Regions from separate parts of the Colwellia sp. BRX10-9 genome, predicted to be linked through region 3. Evidence: predicted binding sites of a transcription regulator. Region 3 holds the regulator's gene; each other region holds the start of a gene.
The links. Region 3 encodes FNR, which switches genes on or off when oxygen is low (the NO sensors DNR and NnrR bind a similar motif). Its sites were predicted from a motif close to TTGATCTAGATCAA; they were not measured.

Region 1 (7,232 bases), on a different contig from region 3:
CGCAAAGTTTATTCACACTTATTCAAACGAGTATTATTGAAAATGGTAGTTGGTTCTATGTACTGACTGTCGCATTCATCTTCTTTTTTGTTATCTTTTTAGGCGTTTCTCGTTATGGCGATATTCGCTTAGGTCCAGATCATTCAACACCTGACTACACCTTAGTCTCTTGGCTGTCGATGCTCTTTGCTGCTGGAATGGGCATTGGCTTAATGTTTTTTGGTGTCGCAGAACCCTTAATGCACTATTTGTCACCACCAACAGCAGAAACAGGTACGGTTGAAGCCGTGCAAGAAGCAATGAAAATGACATTTTTTCATTGGGGACTTCATGCCTGGGCTATCTATGCCATTGTTGCCTTAGTATTAGCCTATTTTAGTTATCGTCATAATTTACCATTAACGTTACGCTCTGCACTATATCCTTTGATTGGAGACAGAATATATAAATGGCCAGGACATTTGGTCGACATTTTTGCTGTGGTGAGTACGGTCTTTGGTGTTGCTACTTCGCTGGGCTTAGGTGCCTCACAAGTTAATGCGGGTTTTGGTTATTTATTCGGTATTGAAGTCTCAGTCACTAATCAAATAATTATTATGTTTGGTATCACGTCACTTGCGGTTATATCAGTTGCCACAGGGCTAGATAAGGGCATTAAAATACTTTCTGAAACCAACATGGTTTTAGCGGTGATCTTGTTATTTTTGATTTTTGTGCTCGGCCCGACAGTCTTTTTATTACAAGCCTATTTACAAAATATTGGTGATTATTTAGCGGATATTGTTCATAACACCTTTAATTTATTCGCTTACAAAAAGACTGACTGGATAGGTGGCTGGACAATCTTCTATTGGGGCTGGTGGTTGGCGTGGGCACCTTTTGTTGGTTTGTTTATTGCCAGAATTTCACGTGGCCGTACTATCAGAGAATTCATTATCGGCGTTATGCTAATACCCACGGTCTTCACTTTATTTTGGATGACTATTTTTGGTAATAGTGCGATTGATTTGGTTTATAATCAAGGCATTGTCGAATTAGGAGAGATGGTCAGTAAAGACTCATCCGTTGCCTTGTTTGTCTTTCTTGAAAACTTCCCATTATCTTCGGTGTTGTCATTCTTTAGTGTCTTAATGATTGTGATATTTTTTGTCACCTCCTGTGATTCAGGCGCTATGGTCGTTGATATGCTTTGCTCGCATGGCAAAAATGATACGCCGCTATGGCAACGTGTTTATTGGGCGGTAGGTATTGGTATCGTTGCGGCAATATTATTATTGGCTGGTGGTCTTAATGCCCTCCAAACCATGACTATTGCCAGTGCTCTACCTTTTACTATCGTATTATTACTGGCCATTGCAGGCTTGATTAAATCGTTAAGAGTTGAAGCTTTTAAGCAGGATAGTCAGCTAATCACAGCAATACCTCACTCAGGTAATGAGAATAGTGATAGTTGGCAAATGCGCTTAAAGAATGTTGTTGATTTCCCCAACAAAGCTAATGTCAGTAAGTTTGTTACGCAGACAGTCGTTCCAGCATTTGATTCTGTCGCTAAAGAGCTACAAGCCAATCAAATCAATGTTGAAATCTCACATGACGATGGGCTGACGTTAATTGTCGACCATGGTGAAGCACAAGAGTTTGTTTATCGGGTGTTAGCTCGTAAGTACTCTCAACCTGACTATGTTATTGAAGCCAATGAAGCGGAAGATGAGCAAAGTTATTATCGTGCTGAAGTTCACTTGGGCGAAGGTGGTCAAGACTATGACATTATGGGCTGGTCGAAAACGGCAGTGATCAATAATATTATTGATCAATACCACAAGCATTTGCATTTCTTACATTTGTTACGCTAATAGACAACAGCTCGGGTTAAACCGAGCTGTATTTACTTATTAGATGCGTCAGCTTTACTACTGCTGCTGGCGCTCATCGCATCAAGCTCTAATAACGGAGCCGCATCTATTTCATTTGCATCCATCATTCCAGCCAATCGTTCCATAGATGAAAGCAACTGTGATTGCTCCCATTGCGCTAAATTCGAAAATTTATCAATAAAATGCTCTTGCAAAGCTTGGGGAGCATTGAGTAAAAGTGCTTTACCATCTTCGGTTAAATATAAGCTCACTCTACGTTTATCTTGGGTACTACGTATTCTTGAAACTAGGCCTTTATTCTCTAGCCTGTCCAAAATATTGGTCACGGTAGCAGCACTTAAATTAACATTTTTGGCTACTTGGCTTGAATTTATACCAGAAACTTTATCTATTTCTAGCATAATTAATAATTGTGGACTGGTTAAACCCGAAGTTTTATTAAGGTGTTTTGAATGTAAATCGATTGCCCTGATGACTTTCCTTAAGGCAATTAATAATTGTTGATGTTTTTCCATTACAGTGTGCTTCTTACTTTAATTACTATTAGTTTAATCAAAAAAAACAGCAACACCTAGACAAATTACCTAAATAGGCGTTATTAGATGGTTTTAAAGAGAAATTTAGAAAAACCCTATAACTAAAGGGACTTGAACCCACAGTAAGCGAAAATGGCATCACTGATGGATGTGTGTTCTATTTGAGATAAACTTATAAAGAATGGGATGTCTAAAGGGACTTGAACCCACGGTAAGTGAAAATGGAATCACTGATGGTTTTATTTAATATGTTATAGGTGTACTTATACAGAAATGGGATGTCTAAAGGGACTTGAATCCACGGTAAGCGAAAATGGAATAACTGATGGATGTGTGTTTTCTTTGAGATAAACTTATAAAGAATGGGGTGGCTAAAGGGACTTGAACCCACGGTAAGCGAAAATGGAATCACTGATGGATGGATGTTTTCTTTGAGATAAACTTATAAAGAATGGGGTGGCTAAAGGGACTTGAACCCACGGTAAGCGAAAATGGAATCACTGATGGATGTGTGTTCTATTTGAGATAAACTAATAAAGAATGGGGTGGCTAAAGGGACTTGAACCCACGGTAAGTGAAAATGGAATCACTGATGGATGTGTGTTCTATTTGAGATAAACTAATAAAGAATGGGGTGGCTAAAGGGACTTGAACCCACGGTAAGTGAAAATGGAATCACTGATGGTTTTATTTAATATGTTATAGGTGTACTTATACAGAAATGGGGTGGCTAAAGGGACTTGAATCCACGGTAAGCGAAAATGGCATCACTGATGGATGGATGTTTTTTTTGAGATAAACTTATAAAGAATGGGGTGGCTAAAGGGACTTGAACCCTCGACAACCGGAATCACAATCCGGGGCTCTACCAACTGAGCTATAGCCACCACTGATATTACTTGAAGCGCCCAGTGATAAGGCGCGGAGAGTATATTGTATTTTTAAGCAGATTGACAAGAAAAATTTTTGCTTTTAAGCGTTTTATGGGCAACATTCTGCTTAACTGTACTTTTTGCTGATTATTAACTTAATTTTAGATGCTGTTTTACTAATGTCTCCTCATACTGTATTTTTACCTTAGGTCTTAAAATTACTATCCAGCGGATAATTTGGCGGTATAAATGTCACTAGACAAAATTTCTGAACAATTAAATAAGCTAACACCAGGTAACACTAAAAAATTACCGCCGATAGAATCATGGAACCCACCGTATTGTGGCGAAATTGATCTACAGGTCAAAGGTAATGGTGACTGGTTTTATGGCGGCACAATATTTAAACGGTTATCGTTAGTTAAACTTTTTGCTTCGGTTTTATTAAGAGAAGTCGCTGGTGATCGCGACGAGTACTTTTTAGTGACACCCGCTGAAAAAGTTAAGATTATCGTTGAAGACGCCCCTTTTGTATTAACGCAATGGGCTTGGCAAGATGATAACAAATCAATAATGACGGTTAGTACCAATGTAGATGACGAATTCGTGCTTGATGAAACTCATCCGTTAACGATGAATGCTAACGGCGAATTGTATGTTTTAGTGCGTCGTAATTTATTGGCAAAAGTTCACCGTAATGTTTATTACCAATGGGCCGATTTAGCACAAGAAGAGGTTACAGAAAAAGGCGTTGAATTAATTTTTTCAAGTGCTGGCCATAAGTTTAGTTTAGGAAAAATTGATTAAATTTCTCACCTTTATAGTTATTTGTTTTTTATAAAGGTGAGAGTTCCGCTTAAATAACCCGCGAGAAGCGCTGTTGGTTAACGTGCTGTTTCATGTAAGCATCAAAACTCATGCAAATATTACGAATCAACAAGCGTGCCTTCTGATCTACTTTAATAAAATCAGCCGTATTTTCAACCAAACCATCACTGATAAATGTTTTCAGTAGTGGTAAATCTTCAGCAAAATATTCTTCAAAATCAATGTCGTACTTTTTACTGATCTGTTTTTTATCAATATATAAATTACACATTAATTCACGAATAACTTCGCCACGGATCACGTCATCTGTTGATAAGCTAACCCCTTTCACTTGTGCATTTTTTCTAGTATCTATCGCTTTATAATAGGCTTGCAATTCTTTAATATTTTGACTGAAAGAAGTACCGATATTACTAATAGAAGAAACACCTAATCCTAACAAGTCACAACCACCCTTAGTGGTATAACCTTGGAAATTACGGTGTAGGGAACCCTCTTTTTGTGCAATAGAAAGTTCGTCATTAGGTTTAGCAAAGTGATCCATACCAATGAAATCGTAGCCAAATCCACAAAGCTTTTCGATGGCAAGTTTCATTAAGGCAAATTTTTCTTGCACGCTGGGTAACCATTCGTCACGTAATTTACGTTGGGCAGCAAATCGGTTTGGAATGTGTGCATAGCTAAACAATGAAATACGGTCGACATCCATCTCATGAGCTTTGTTAAGCGTTTTTGTAAAGGTTTCTATAGTTTGGTGAGGCAAACCATAGATCAAGTCGATATTAACTGATTTGAAGCCCACTGCCTTTGCATGGGCAATAAAGTCGCTAATAAATTCGGTTGATTGCACACGATTAATTGTTTCTTGTACTTTTTTATCAATGTCTTGTACGCCAATACTTAGACGATTAAAACCTAAATCAAAGAGGTGTTCAGCAAGGTTCATTTCAATTTCACGCGGATCAATTTCTATACTCATTTCTACATGTTCAGCAAAAGTGAATTTTTCTTTTAATAAAGAGACTAATTTTGTGATTTGGATATGGGTTAAAAAGCTGGGTGTGCCGCCACCCCAATGGAGTTGTTTAACGGTGTAGTCAGTAAAAAATTCAGCTCGTGAACTAATTTCTTCCGCTAAAAACTCTAAGTAGGTATCGGCCTTGTCACGGTGGCGGGTAATAACTTTATTACAGCCACAGTAGTAGCAAAGGCTATGACAAAAGGGAATATGTACATACAAGGACAATTCACGGTTGGGTGAATCTTTCACTGCTTGGATGAAATCTTGTTCAGAAAATTCATCATGAAATTCTAATGCCGTTGGATAAGAGGTATATCTAGGTCCACTGGTATTATATTTAGACAGTAATTTAGGGTCAAAAAATTGATTTGCTTGCATGGTTGGTTACCGAGTTAGCCATTACTTATATACGCGTTATCAATCAAAATATAGATTGAATGGTAACGGGTATATGCTAAGCAACAGTTTAACAATGCAAACATTAACAATATTGATCGAGCGCAACAAAGCGTTATTAACTTAGTAAAAAGTTAACTTAGTAAAAAGTTAACTTGCTAGTGCACTCATACGTTCTTGAGCATATTGATGCAAAGAGATAACGTCAATATTTATCTGTGCGGATAAATCGCTCTCTGCTTTCATACGTTCAAAATCAAGTTTCATACGCTCATTTTTGGCAAGTTTCTTTCTTGCATCAAGAATAGGCATATGTTTAATTTTATCATAAAGTTCAAATACTGCAGGAAACTCTGCTGATAAACCACTGCTCAACTTTAAAGAATCGAGCAATACACTCAATCGCCAACAACCCTCAGCGATATCACATTGCTCTTCTTTCATTGCGTGGGCAATAATCACGACACTACTAAGGATCTTACTATCGTGCTTTGCTAAGGCAATTTTTTTATCTTGCTCTGCCTGTTTTATTTTAGCTGTTTGCGCTTTTAGCTGGTTTAATAATTTCACCGCATAAAAAGCAAGCGCAGCAATAATAATTACTCCGCCAACTACTATATAAATCCAAGGAGTTGAAAACATGATAAAGCCTTATTCGAATTTTGACAGGTCACTGTTGTCAAATTTATCCCAAAGATCATCACCAGATTTTGCTTTGCTTGTCGTTTCAGGTGATTCGTCGTCGTCATCTTCATCTTCTATGCCGAGTATCTCACGTAGCTGTTGATGACGTTCCATTTTTTCATTGAAATAATCAACATCTTCGTTACTTAGCGAAATATCTTCATCTTGCTGGGCAAGGATACTTTGCAAGCGGCTATCTTCTTCAATAGCGAAGAGTTCTTGTTGCAATGAGGTATCAGCTTCAACAACACGAATAGCAGCAATTGGAGAGTTATCTGCTTTTACTTTGTTTTTGGCTTTAAAAGGTTGCACCGCCGCTGTTACCGGTCCGCCAAGATCTATTGGTTTTTTACTACCAATGCGCGGATCTTTCTTTTCTGTAGGTAAGTGAGATTCTTTACCTGCATCAAAAGCTTCTTTTTGTCGGTTGCCGGCTTGCTTTCCTGTTTTCTTCTTTGGTTTTCTATCAACAGGAACTAGGGCTTTTTTCTTATCATCTTTTACTGCGCCGATAGGACCATTGCCTTGTTTTCTAGATTTTTTGGTACGAGACATAAAATAATTTCGTTTTTAAATTCAATGGTTCTATTTTACGTTATATTGTAGGAAACAGCGATAGTGTTTTTCATGATTAATTTTCAGACATAAAAAAACGATGAACAAGTCATCGTTTTCATCAAACTTTAAGTGGTTATCCTAACCTATTAGCAATTCCGTTTATAAGCTTTAACGTATTATTATTTTTTATGTTGCGTTAAATACTCGGTTCATTTTTTATCGGTCATCCTGACACTTTATTGGGTTGTCCTTATCGGTCTATTGACCTAAATATTAACAATCATCCTGATATTAACTTAATCATCCGTATTCTTTAAAAGTAACCTCTCATAAGAGAAGGTTAAGGCTTTCCGTGCAATTCAATCCATTTTGTTATTTGGCTACAAAGTAGCTGGACAATACTTTACCTTAGTTTATAAATGTCGCAAGTTATAAATATACATTTATTTACAATTCATTGAGT
Region 2 (7,232 bases), on a different contig from region 3:
ATTTATTAATCGTTTTCAAAAAGGCGCAATGCCTGATGAAATTGAGGATAAATTAGTTCAGATAGCCGATGACAGTGGTGACATCGCTATTGCTAACCTACTAAAAGAAGCGGGCTTAGTAGCGAGTACTTCAGATGCCATGCGAATGATTAAGCAAGGGGCGGCTAAAATTGAAGGTGAAAAAATTACCGACAGCAAGTTACGTATTGCTTCGGGGACTACGGCTATTTACCAAGTTGGCAAACGTAAATTTGCTAAAGTAACAGTAAAATAACCTCACATATTTATAACCTATGTATAAGCCAGTATTTATTACTGGCTTTTTTATCAGTGCATTAAAGAGTCAGGTGTTTTACGCTAAAATCATAATGACTTTTATTTATTATCTCAGTAATAAAATCCAGCATGATTGCTTAATAATTATTCGTCAATTTTTTTTACACTAACGCTAAATCTAGTCGTAAGTACAGAATGCTTTATCTCCAGTTCGTTGTTAAATAACAGTATTTTAATCTTGGAATAATTTGTGCTTAATTTAAGTGTCGAGTTAAGGTTGTTAACCGATAAATCCCACTCATTAAAGTTGTCGAGTTGTTATTTTGTTGAACCAAATATTAAATACAGTATTGAGCCGCACTATGGAAAATAAACCCGAGAGAAATAATTTAATCGAACGGCGACAATATTTTGATGACAGTGAGTTTGAATCTGATAATAATTGGAAAAAATTAACGTTAGCTCAACGTTTTGCTGCACTAAGTTTAACTAAATATGGCTATGAACTCCGCTTTACCCGGTTTACATCGAGTGGCAGTACTGCTGTTCTTGTTTTAAAAAATGGTACACCAGCAACTATAAGCGAAGATGGCGACATTAATACTACACCAGATATCAATATACGATAGTGATACTAGTTGTCGACTTTATCTGCTGCCAGTAGAGTTCTGCTTCTAAACTAACTTTTATTCTGCATTGCTAGTATTGCTAGTATTGCTAGTATTGCTAGTAATGACACCATTGCTGCCATAACCACCATTGATACCATAACCATCATCGTCATTATTATCCGCTGCCAGTAGAGTTCTGCCCCTAAACTAACCTCGATTATCGATTACCTAAATTGAAACACCACCGTTATCACTCTACAGCCACTGCAGATATTCTACGACGCTAGTTGTTACCTTTCCTGATACTAATGTTTCTTTAACCCTATATTTTGGAGGGTTATTTTTCTTTTGTTTATTGATCTACATCAGATCACTGTTTAACCGTGAGCGTAATATATGCGACATATTGTCGCAGTAGTACCTTTAGGTTTACTGAATTAAAATTAAATAAAAGAATGTTAAGTCATGGCTAAGAATAGAGTAAAGACATCTAAAATTAACAGTTTGCTATTAATGCTTTCGATATTTTTATCTGTAGTAATGCCTGCACAAGCTTTGTTTGTTAGCCCGCCTAAAGACCCTATTCCACTTATCCATGAAATATTCCCAGAAGCAACATCAATATCAGATAAGCAAGGTGAACCGTTAATTTGGACCATATATAAAGACAAAGACATTATTGGCTATGCTTTTGAAACAAACGACTTAGCTAAAATGCCAGCTTATTCTGGTGAGCCAGTCAATATGTTAGTCGCCATTAGCCCAGCAGGTGTTTATTTGGGAGCTAAAGTTCTAGAGCATCATGAACCTATTATTCTTGCTGGCATCCCTGAAAGTAAACTGTATGAATTTGCTGATCAATATAATGGTTTAAACGTAAGTGACAGATTAAAGGTCGGTGGCAATAACAAGGAAGGCGTTATTCATATCGATGGGCTTTCTGGTGCAACTGTTACTGTCATGGTGATGAATGTAGCAATTACTAAAGCGGCAACAAAAGTCGCTCGTTCTTTAGGTATTATTAAAGCTAGCCAAGACATTATTCAACCTATGTCCAGAATATACCCAGATGTCTATCAAAAGCTTGATTGGCAAGGACTTCTTGGTGACGGCTCCATTCGAAAATTAGCCTTAAATAGAAAAATAGTTGATGAAGCGTTTGCGGGGACTAGAGTTGAGCATGTTGATGAAGCAAGTGCAGAGCAGAAACAACAGCTGTTTGCTGAAATTTACTTTGCTCAGGCTGATATCCCAACGGTGGGTCGTAACTTATTAGGCGATAGTGAATATCAATGGTTAATGGCAAGCCTTAAAGAGGGTGAACATGCCATTATTATGCTGGGAAATGGCTATTCTTATAAAGGGTCGGGTTATGTGCGTGGCGGTATTTTTGATCGTATTCAAATACTACAAAATAACGAAGCCTTTGCCTTTCGTGATTTAGATCATAACCGTGTTACTGATCTTTATATTGCTGGCGCACCTAGATTTAAAGAAATGTCATTATTTATTGTCCGTGCCGAGCACCAGTTTAACCCCGGTGTTGATTGGCAGGTGGAGTTACTTGTTCGCCGCCAATTAGGCGCAGTCGATAGCTTATTTACCTCTTTCAAAGGCGATTATCACACATTAGATAAGTATGTTGACCGTCCAGCTCTTATTTATCCTGAGCCAGAGTTAACCTTGATTCAAGAAGTTTGGCAAGAGAAAGAAGCTGAAGTCATTATCTTGATTATTTTACTTGCTATCGTTGTCATGAGTTTGTTTTTTCAAGATATATTGGTACGCCACCCAACTTTTATGCACAACTTCCGTCATTTGTTTTTGATTATTACTGTCGTCTTTATTGGTTGGTCATGGGGTGGCCAGTTGTCTGTGGTCAATGTATTTACTTTCTTACAAGCCTTAATGTCTGATTTTTCGTGGGATTTATTCTTACTCGACCCGATTATATTTATTTTATGGGGAGCGGCAGCCGTTACCATGATTTTATGGGGCCGGGCGGTTTATTGTGGCTGGTTGTGCCCATTTGGCGCTTTACAAGAGTTGATGAATATCTTTGCTCGCTACATAAAAATACCACAATTTGAATTACCTTGGGCCGTGCATGAAAGATTATGGGCCATTAAATATCTGATTCTATTAGCACTTTTTGGTTTGTCGATGGAATCATTATCACTGGCTGAACATTTCGCTGAAGTTGAACCTTTTAAAACAACGTTCTTATTAAAGTTTGATCGAGAATGGCCATTTGTTTTATATGCATCAGTACTCTTGATTATCAATATCTTTAATCGCAAATTCTTTTGTCGTTATTTGTGCCCATTAGGCGCTGCATTATCAACCAGTAATAGTATTCGTTTATTTAGCTGGTTACGTCGTCGCCCTGAATGTGGTCAGCCTTGTAAAACCTGTGCTAAAGAGTGTGAAATTCAAGCGATAGACCCTAATGGCGTGATCAATATGCGCGAGTGTCACTATTGTCTCGACTGCCAAGTCACTTACTTTAACGATGAGAAATGCCCACCATTGAAAAAATTAGCACGCAAAAAAGCAAAGTATAAAGAAACAGAAATAGAAGCAGTAAATGTCGGTTAGCAAGTAAATAAAAGCATACAAACAAGTGTTGGAATCAATATTAAAAAAATTAACCATAATGGAGAAAAGTAATGAGTAATGACGATAAAAGCTCTAATAACGTAGAGTTAGAGAACGAAGGTAGACGTAAGTTTTTTGGTAAAACAGCGATATTAGGTGCTGGTGTTGTTGCTGCTCCAATGACGGCAGCTATGTTTTCATCAATGGCACAAGCTCGTGCTAAAGATGCCGGCAGTGATCCGTTTGTTCATCCTGGTGATTTAGATGAGTATTATGGTTTTTGGTCAGGTGGTCAATCTGGTGAAGTACGTATTATGGGTATTCCATCAATGCGTGAGTTAATGCGTATTCCTGTCTTTAACATTGATAGTGCGACTGGTTGGGGCTTAACAAACGAGTCTAAACGTATTAAAGGCGATAGTGCCAATATTATGGTTGGCGATACGCATCACCCTCATATGAGTATGACTGACGGTCGTTATAACGGTAAATATGTTTTCATTAACGATAAATCAAATACACGTGTAGCACGCATTCGATGTGATGTGATGAAAACGGATAAAATGCTTACCGTTCCTAATACACAAGCAATTCACGGTTTACGTGTACAAAAAGTACCCTATACAAAATACATCGTATGTAATGGCGAGTTTGAGGTGCCAATTGTCAATGATGGTAAAGCCTCTTTAGAAGATGTAAGTACTTATCGTTCAATATATAACGTGATTGATGCGGAAACGATGGAAATGGCTTTCCAAGTCATCGTTGATGGTAACTTAGATAACACCGACGCTGACTATGATGGAAAATATTTTGCATCTACATGTTACAACTCAGAAATGGGGATGAGCTTGGGTGAAATGATCACATCTGAACGCGATCATGTTGTTGTATTTAGTCTAGCGCGTTGTGAAGCTGCAGTTAAGGCAGGTAAATTCAAAACTTATAATGGCAACAATGTACCTGTTTTAGATGGTCGTAAAGGCTCTCAATTAACGCGTTATATTCCGGTTCCTAAATCACCACATGGTTTGAACACGTCACCTAATGGTGAGTATTTCATCGCTAACGGTAAATTATCACCGACCGTTTCAATCATCTCAATTAAAAAATTAGATGCATTATTCGCTGATGAAATTAAACCACGTGATACGATTATTGCGGAACCAGAATTAGGTTTAGGCCCACTTCATACCGCATTTGATAACAAAGGTAATGCGTACACAACATTATTTCTTGATAGCCAAATTGCTAAGTGGAATGTTCAAGATGCTATTGATGCCCACAATGGTAAGAAAGTGAACTATATTCGTCAAAAACTAGATGTTCATTATCAACCCGGTCACAACCATACAACAATGGGAGAAACACGTGATGCTGATGGTAAATGGTTAGTCTCTTTATGTAAGTTTTCTAAAGACAGATTTTTACCTGTTGGTCCTTTACGTCCAGAAAACGATCAATTAATTGACATTTCAGGTGACGAAATGAAAATTGTTCACGATGGACCTGCATTTGCTGAACCACATGATTGTATGATGGTACACCGCACTAAAATGAAACCATTAAAATTGTGGCCTCGTACGGATCCAATGTTTGCAGAAACAATTGCTATAGCAAAACGTGATGGCGTAGATGTGTACTCTGAAAACAAAATTATTCGTGATGGTAAAAAAGTACGCGTTTACATGACCTCAATCGCGCCAACTTACGGTATGACTGAATTTAAAGTGAAATTAGGTGATGAAGTGACTGTTATCGTCACTAACCTCGACCAAGTAGAAGATGTAACCCACGGTTTTTGTATGACTGATCACGGCGCGCAAATGGAAATTGGTCCACAAGCAACTGCTTCTATTACTTTTATGGCAAATAAACCCGGTGTTTATTGGTATTACTGTAATTGGTTCTGTCATGCATTACACATGGAAATGCGCGGTCGTATGTTGGTTGAAGCTTAGTACTAAGTTAAGTACATTTTAGTTTTAATAGACTTAACGTTTAACGAAGTTAATCCAGATCAAGGGCATATCATTAAAAGGTGATATGCTTTTTTTACTTACAAATATTATTGATTTTTGGTGGTTGTCTCTTGGTAAAATGCAAATCAGTGTTTATATTTATTAGTGTGTTTTGTCTTTTTATTAAGCCGCTTTGCGCTGAAAATATTAAGCTGACGCCACAAGATAATTTACAACAACAGCTTGATAAAGCCGTTGATGGTGATGTTGTTATTCTTACTCCCGGTCGTTATTTAGGCAACTTCATTATTGAACATTCGATTACACTTTCAGCCCAGCGTGATGATTTAGGCAAAGTGATTATTGATGCGCAAGGTGATGGTCATGCTTTGCTACTGAAAAACTCTAACATCACCATAAAAAATCTCACCATAGTTAATTGGGGAAGTAACCTTACTGAGCAACATTCTGCTATTTATTCTGAAAAAAAATCCAGCCATATAGTGATTAAAAACAACAAGCTTAAAGGTGATGGCTTTGGTATTTGGTTACAAAAAAGCGAACATATAAAAGTCCTTAATAATACTGTTGAAGGTAATTTGAGCTTACGCTCAGCCGATAGAGGTAACGGTATTCAGCTTTCTATCGTGAAACATGCTGAAGTCCGAGGAAATGAAATATTTAACACCCGTGATGGGCTTTATATTATTTCTAGTCAAGAGAATATTTTAGAAAATAATACTCTGCACGACTTACGATATGGCATTCATTATATGTATTCATACGACAATTCGGTAATTAATAATTTTGCTTATAACACGCGAGCTGGCTATGCGCTAATGAGCTCTAGGCGATTAATTATCAGCGGGAATACAACGATAGACAGTGAAGATTATGGTTTTTTATTTAATTATATAACACAGTCAACTATCAGCAATAATATTGTTAAACGTGTTTGGACAAAGCCTGAAAATAAAGTATTAGGCCGTGATGGTAAAGGGCTCTTTGTTTATAATTCAGGTTATAACACTTTAAAAAACAATCTTGTCGAAGGCGCTGAAATAGGCATTCATTTAACGGCTGGTTCAGAAAATATTAAAATTTACGGTAACAGTTTTATTAATAACCCGACACAAGTTAAGTACGTTTCCAATAAAAAGCAAGAGTGGAGCTTAGCGGGTAAAGGTAATTACTGGAGTAATTACCTCGGCTGGGATATGAATAACGATAACATTGGCGATGTTATGTTTGAACCAAACGATGGTATCGACAAATTAGTTTGGCAATACCCAGAAATGAAAATGCTAATGGACAGCCCCGCGATTATTATTCTGCGATGGGTGCAACGTCAATTTCCAGTACTAAAACCACCCGGTGTGAAAGACAGTTTTCCGTTGATGTCCTCACCACATCACCGAAATACTGATGAAAATTTCTCAAGGGTACAAAAGATTAATGCCGAGGCACTAAAAACTGACACGGCAGATAATCAATCTGCTGTTGTGCAACGTGCAGAGCATTAAGGATATAAATTGATGAACACTACAGACAAAACACCTCTGGTTAAACTAACTAACGTGGGTAAAAAATATCCCAAATTAACAGCACTAGACTCTGTTGATATGCAACTTTCACAGGGAGAAGTCTTAGGACTTTTTGGTCATAATGGTGCGGGTAAAACCACCATGATGAAGCTTATTCTTGGCGTTATTACGCCAAGTCATGGCAATGTTAAAGTGATGGGGATGGCACCAGATTCTAAAGAAGCTTGGCACATGCGCGCTAA
Region 3 (7,232 bases):
AAGTCATGATGATCGCTTTTGGCTTATACTTTGGCGCCTTTTCTGGCATGGACGAGTACAACTTAATCTATTTACGCTATGCGAGCTTATTCTTGACCTTACCTATTGTCACCTATGGCGCATTACCCTTCTACAAGGGAGCTATTAATGCTTTAAAAGTGAAGCGTTTATCTATGGATGTTCCTGTTGCTATAGCGATTTCACTGGCATTTTCGGCCAGTGCTTGGGCAACAATCACTCAGCAAGGTGAAGTCTATTTTGAATCAGTATCGATGTTCACTTTTTTACTACTTATTGGTAAATTTTTAGAATTTAGAGCAAGAAGTCGCGCCGCGGAAGTCTCGGCTAACTTGCTTAAGTTAATGCCGATGATAGCGACAAAACTCATTGATGATAAAGGAACAGAAAAAGAAGTCATACTACCAGCAAAAAAACTTCGTCCTCTCGATATTGTACTCATAAAACCAGGCGAAGTGGTTCCCGCTGATGGCACAATAATTACAGGCAGCAGCCAACTCAACGAAGCGATGTTGTCGGGTGAGCAGTTACCCTTAAATAAATCAATAGGCGATACTGTCTTTGCAGGCACTATAAATGGTGACGGTAATATCAACGTTGAAGTTAAACAAGCCAGTGAACATTCTTTTTTAAGCCAACTGATCAGATTAAGTGAATCATCTCAGGCGCATAAACCCAAATTAGCAAAATTATCAGATAAAATCGCTCAATACTTTGTTGCGATTATTTTACTAACCGCTATAGGCACTGCATTTTATTGGCAACAGCATTTACCTGAAGAAGCTTTTTGGATCACCTTATCGGTACTCGTTGCTACCTGCCCTTGCGCATTGTCACTGGCAACCCCCACAGCGTTAACCTGTGCGACCACACGCTTAAACCGCGAAGGTATCATGATCAAATCTGCACATGTTATGGAAACATTACCGAAATTAACCACTATTGCTTTTGATAAAACAGGTACCTTAACTTCTGGTGATTTTTCTATTAATGAAATAAAGCGCTTTAATAATGAAAAGCTTAACTATAGCAAGCAGCAGGTTTTAGCTATAGCAGCAGCGCTCGAGTCTTATTCTGAGCACCCTTTAGCCAAACCGTTTAAAGCATTTCGTGATTACTCCTACCATACTCAAGCCGTTGAAATTAAATCTGGTGCTGGTATTCAAGGGAAAGTGAACGGTCAAAACTTTCAAATCGGTAAACCTAATTGGTTGCTTAGCGAATCAAGTATGTTGGCAGAATTTGCGACGGCTTCTTGCCTATTAGTAGCAGACAACCAATTAGTCGCTGCTTTTTATTTAAGCGATGAAATTCGCAATGATGCCCAAACGCTGTTAGATGACTTAAAGAAAAGTAATATTTATACCATCATGCTATCGGGTGATAACCCTGCTGGCTGTGAAAAAGTTCAGGCATTGCTACATTTAGACGAGATACATAGTACTTTGACTGCGGCTAATAAGATGGCGATAATAAAAAGTCAGCCTAAAAACTCAACCGTTGCTATGGTCGGCGATGGTGTCAATGATACGCCAGTATTCGGCGCAGCCCATGTCTCGATTGCTATGGGGAGTGGCACCGATATAGCTAAAAGTGGTGCCGATGTTATCTTACTCAATAATCGTTTAAAGTCGATAACAACATTAAGACAAGTCGCCAATAAAACTCGTCGCATTATTTGGCAAAATTATTTTTGGGCATTCGGTTATAATGCTATTGTATTGCCCCTTGCCGTTTCAGGCTACATTACCCCCTATATGGCGGTTATAGGTATGTCTGCAAGTTCGATATTGGTTATCACTAACTCGTTACGTTTATTAAAAAAGTAAACGCAAACTTATAATAGAGCATAAAGACCATGAGCATTATTTATATTTTGATCCCCATAGCGATAATCCTAACCTCTATCGCCATTTATTTATTTTTTTGGGCAGTAAAAACTGAACAATTTGATGATTTAGAGAAACAAGGTATGAGTATCTTGTTTGATGAAGATGAAAACACTACCACCAAAAAGTCCACTGAAACCCATAGCGAAAATACAGCTAAGAATGATACGGGTAGTAAATAACAGCCATGTTGAGTATAGATTATTTATCGGCATTCATCATCGGCTTGTTAGGTTCGGGACATTGTATCGGTATGTGCGGTGGTATAACAACGATGTTAACATCTGCTATATCACCGCAACAAAAAGGCAGCGATAAATTTAAGCTGGTCGGTGCATATAATGTTGGCCGAATTTTTTCTTATAGCTTAATTGGGGCAATCGTTGGATTTAGTAGTTCTATTGCAATAAAGAATATTGGCGTTCCATTAGGTTTTTTACGGTTATTTGCAGCGGTATTTTTAATTTTATTAGGCTTGTATTTAGGCCAATGGTTAATGTGGCTATCAAAAGTTGAAAAAATGGGTAAGTTCCTTTGGCGCTATCTATCCCCGTTAAGTAAAAGGTTTATTCCCATTAATAATGCTAAACAAGCGCTAGCATTAGGAGCAGTCTGGGGATGGTTACCTTGTGGTTTAGTCTACTCAACATTAACTTGGTCCTTAGCCAGTGGAAGTGCCCTCAGTGGCGCCCTAATTATGACCAGTTTTGGTTTAGGTACTTTACCAGCCTTGTTAAGTCTTTCACTTGGCTCTTTTGGTATAAAGTCGTTGGTAACAAACACGAAATTCAAGAAAATAATGGCGCTAATGATAATTTCATACGGAATATACAGTTTAATGTTTGCATATCAGCAATTGTTTTAATATGATCGATAAATTAGGGATAACTCATTTAGGTTAATATGTATAAAAAGCCATGTTCTACATCTCAACATATTCATTGTCAAAACTGTAGTATCAGCGAGCTGTGTTTACCTTTCTCTTTAAATGATAAAGAACTCGATACACTAGACAGCATTATTGACCGTAAACGCCCTATTCATAAAGGCGAACAAATTTTCCAAGATGGCGACAAAATGCAAGCTTTATACGCTATTCGCTCTGGAACATTCAAAACATTTACGGTAAATGAACAAGGTGAAGAACAAATTACCGGTTTTCATTTAGCGGGTGATTTATTAGGTTTTGATGCTATTGCTGAGTCAGAGCATCCTAGTTTTGCAAAAGCCTTAGAAACATCTATGGTCTGTGAGATACCTTACAATACTTTAGATTCATTATCGAATACGATGCCTAAGTTGAAAAAACAAATTCTTCGCATGATGAGTTCCGAAATCCGCTCAGATCAAGAAATGTTAACGCTACTTAACCGCAAAAATGCTGAACAACGCTTAGCAACTTTTATTTCAACCTTAGCCAGTCGCTATCATGCACGGGGTATGTCACTAACAGATTTTCGCCTAACGATGACGCGAAGTGACATTGGTAATTATATTGGTTTAACGGTTGAAACCATCAGTAGATTATTAAATCGTTTTCAAAAAAATGAATTAATCACAGTTGATGGAAAACTCATCACAATACTTAATATGGATAAACTTAACGAGTGTGCTTCACTGTAGTTTATCGCTTTTTTAAATAATTATAGATAAATGCTTAACATTAAAGATGTTAAGCATTTTTTTTATTGAAATATTATGATTTAAAGCAAATAATATCTATTAATTATGGTCTATTATTAATATTATTTAATAACTAGGGAGTAAATATTATGGATAAGTATAAAAAAATATTAGCCGTTATTGATCCAACCACTGAAAATCAAAAAGCGTTGAAACGTGCGATTGAATTAGCACGACATAGTGGCGGACAGATCACTGCATTTTTAACCATTTATGATTTATCTTATGAAATGACCACCATGCTTTCTGGCGATGAGCGAGAAGCAATGCGTCAATCGGTTATTAATGATCGTAAACTATGGTTAGAAGAAAAGATTTCAGAAACTGATCACCAAGACATAACCATAGATACCTGTATTATTTGGCATAATCGCCCATTTGAAAAGATCATAAAAAAAGTACTGGCTGAAAACTTCGATATTGTCATCAAAGGCACCCATCAACATGACAAGCTAAAGTCGGTTATTTTTACGCCAACAGATTGGCATATCTTAAGGAAATGTCCCTGCCCAGTATTACTGGTTAAAGACCATAGCTGGCCAAGCAATGGTAATTTACTTACCGCACTCAATATCGGTAGCGATGATGATGAGCACAAAGCGCTTAATAATAAGTTAACCCAAGAATCAATAGTGTTTTCTTCACTGATTAAAGCCAATGTCCATTTAGTGAATTCTTATCCAGGTACGCCAGTAAATATTGCCATTGAAATTCCAGAGTTTAACGCCTCTGAATATAACGACACTATGTTTAATCATCACAAAAGTGCGATGAAAGACCATGCTAATAGCTTTAATATTCCGCTTAAAAATACCCATGTTAAAGAAGGTTTACCTGAAGATGTTATTCAAAGTATTTCTAAGCACGTTGATGCTGAATTAGTTGTGTTAGGTACTATTGGTCGAACGGGGATTTCAGCGGCACTTATTGGTAATACTGCAGAGCATGTCATTGACCGCCTTAACTGTGATGTCTTAGCGATAAAACCTGATGGTTACCTCTCGCCATTAGCTTAATATTGAAATATGTAAATATCCATTAAAAAGCCGAGGATTTCCTTGGCTTTTTGCTATACTACGCGCGGTAAAATTCATACTTTTTATTTCAAATATCTCTAGGAAACACTATGAGCGCTCAATCAGCGACACCAATAACATCTTTAACACCCAGCCAAAAAATACAGCTGAGTAAACTTGAGAAGCGCTTAAGACGACATGTTGGCCAAGCTATCGCGCAATATAATATGATAGAAGATGGCGATAAAATAATGGTGTGCTTATCGGGTGGCAAGGACAGTTACGCCCTTCTGGCTATTTTAATGTTGTTAAAAGAATCAGCGCCCATTCATTTTGATATTGTTGCCGTTAATCTTGATCAAAAACAACCCGGTTTTCCTGAGCATATCCTTCCCGAATACTTAGAAGCTTTAGGTGTTGAATATAAAATTGCGCAAGAAGATACCTACTCCATTGTTAAAGATAAAATACCTGAGGGGAAGACCACCTGCAGTTTATGCTCTCGTTTACGCAGAGCTATTTTATATAAGGTCGCTGCAGAAATAGGCGCAACTAAAATTGCACTAGGCCATCATCGTGATGACATGGTTGAAACACTGATGCTAAATATGTTTTATGGCGGTAAATTAAAATCAATGCCAGCAAAATTGGTCTCTGATAATGGTGAGCATGTCGTCATTAGACCGTTAGCTTTTTGTAAAGAAGCAGAACTCATCCAATATGCACAACTAAAAGCGTTCCCAATTATTCCTTGTAATTTATGTGGCTCTCAACCTAATTTACAACGTCAAAACATTAAGAAAATGTTACAGGACTGGAATGTTAATCATCCAGGACGAATTGAATCTATGTTTACTGCCATTCGCAATGTGGTTCCATCACATTTGTGTGACAGTGAACTTTTTGATTTTAAAGGGATTAACGCTGATTCAGGCATTATCAATGGTGGCGATATCGCTTTTGATGATGAACCTATTATTGCCGCTCAATTAACAAACAACGTCAATATTGAAGACAATTCAAAAGCCAAACTTTCATTAAGTAACAGTTTGAATATTATAGAAATAAAGTAGAATCTACCTTAATTAATACCAAGTATCTAAGCGCGATAACAACACCTGTTAAAAGAATGAATGTTATCGCTCGCCATCATTATCTGACGCGTAATAAAATAAGCCGAGCCTAAATAACCTTAGGTTTTGGCTTCGACAATATTTTATCAAAATACACTTTATTATGGCGGATCATTTCTGTTATTTCTAAGACATAATCAGTGCCTCTAATAGAATAACGCAGTAATCCTGTTGCTAAGATTTGTGGCGATAGTGGTTGTTCTTGAGCGCGTAACTGCCCTCTAATTGAACGAAAAACACCATAAGCATGATTAGTATTAATATTGTGTAAATAACGCTGTACCGCATGCTCTAAACTATTAAATGCCGCTACTTCATGTTTAGCACCGTCATCTCTTCCTCTTGGCACCATGCCACAACCCTTTTTATAGCACCACATACCAAAAAAGTTTAAACCAACTCGAGCAAAACGAGAAGTGCCCCAAGCTGATTCATTGGCTGCCTGCACTAATACTAGTTCAACAGGCACAATATCAATACGCAAAAATAATTCATTAAGTTGCTGTAGCGGCGAGTGTTTTTGATTAACTTTATATTTCTTAATTAATCGCTCAAGCAAAGCTTGTTGATCTGCTAAAAGATTTTCCTCGAGGAAAAGTGTTTCTATCATCAAGGAGACTTCTGCCCTTAACATAAGAATATTGCTATTCTCTTGCGCTATTGCTGGATAAATATAACGGAAAAACTGACGTTTTTTCGTTTTAACATCGCTTATAGAAGCAAAGTTTGGGATCTTAACGTTATGAAGCGGTTGCTCAACCACTTTTACTTTCGCCTTGACCACAGGAACGATAACAACGTTTGTTACTTCCGGCGTGGGAAGTTCAAAAGTTGGCGCTAAAAAAGTGAAGGGCGCAATAAGCGCAAGAAAAAATACACTTATTAACACAGTTCTCATCAAATATTGAATGATCATAGTAGCCTTTTTGTTAACAATAAGGTTTTGCACAGAGCTTTACGCTGAAAATGTATCACTCGTTTGCTGAGCGGGTACATCCGTGGCTTGTAACTGCATGCCAAAAATTTCTCGGTATAAAATGCCTTTAACATTATAAAATAGCGGTGCTATAAATGTTAATGCGACTAAGAAAAGCATAACACCAATCACTGAAAATTGTGTTTTAGCAAGAATGGCTAAGGGGATTAAAGATAAAAATAAAGTTAAAAAGAGTAAGCTATAAATAGCGAGTAACTTAAACCACTGAAAACGTGTAGCTTGTAAACTCAAGGTTATAGCTTTTATCGGTGATAATTTTTTATCTACTACAAGCGGCAGTACTAATGACAAGGCGACCGCTAAATAAATACCTGGAAAAACAAATAAACTCATACCTAAAGTTATTAATACTGACGTTAACAGCGCACAAACAGCAACCCAACTGCCTCGTTTTAAGAAAGCAAAAATTAATTTACTATTGGTTTTTAAGCCAACGGCATGAAAAACGCCCATCATCTCGACACCAACTAAAAAAGGATAGATAACCATAGTGACA

Region 1: the regulator FNR is predicted to act here: its motif matches at 5,622-5,635, upstream of hemN (oxygen-independent coproporphyrinogen III oxidase).
Region 2: the regulator FNR is predicted to act here: its motif matches at 5,496-5,509, upstream of H4J69_RS14620 (nitrous oxide reductase family maturation protein NosD).

Annotation. Positions count from the first base shown of each region.
Region 1 is NZ_JACGVV010000002.1:108,728-115,959, forward strand. It holds gene H4J69_RS01765 (choline BCCT transporter BetT) at 1-1,853, shown strand, start outside; gene H4J69_RS01770 (MarR family winged helix-turn-helix transcriptional regulator) at 1,886-2,389, opposite strand; tRNA gene H4J69_RS01775 (tRNA-His) at 3,222-3,297, opposite strand; gene H4J69_RS01780 (DUF1285 domain-containing protein) at 3,532-4,089, shown strand; gene hemN (oxygen-independent coproporphyrinogen III oxidase) at 4,139-5,509, opposite strand; gene H4J69_RS01790 (DUF2489 domain-containing protein) at 5,678-6,169, opposite strand; gene yihI (Der GTPase-activating protein YihI) at 6,179-6,766, opposite strand.
Region 2 is NZ_JACGVV010000027.1:15,548-22,779, reverse strand. It holds gene tyrS (tyrosine--tRNA ligase) at 1-274, shown strand, start outside; gene H4J69_RS14635 (hypothetical protein) at 639-905, shown strand; gene nosR (transcriptional regulator NosR) at 1,353-3,485, shown strand; gene nosZ (TAT-dependent nitrous-oxide reductase) at 3,557-5,446, shown strand; gene H4J69_RS14620 (nitrous oxide reductase family maturation protein NosD) at 5,602-6,969, shown strand; gene H4J69_RS14615 (ABC transporter ATP-binding protein) at 6,982-7,232, shown strand, end outside.
Region 3 is NZ_JACGVV010000014.1:31,906-39,137, forward strand. It holds gene H4J69_RS10040 (heavy metal translocating P-type ATPase) at 1-1,847, shown strand, start outside; gene ccoS (cbb3-type cytochrome oxidase assembly protein CcoS) at 1,877-2,089, shown strand; gene H4J69_RS10050 (sulfite exporter TauE/SafE family protein) at 2,095-2,772, shown strand; gene fnr (fumarate/nitrate reduction transcriptional regulator Fnr) at 2,811-3,530, shown strand; gene uspE (universal stress protein UspE) at 3,680-4,606, shown strand; gene ttcA (tRNA 2-thiocytidine(32) synthetase TtcA) at 4,717-5,679, shown strand; gene H4J69_RS10070 (glucosaminidase domain-containing protein) at 5,789-6,655, opposite strand; gene H4J69_RS10075 (hypothetical protein) at 6,695-7,232, opposite strand, start outside.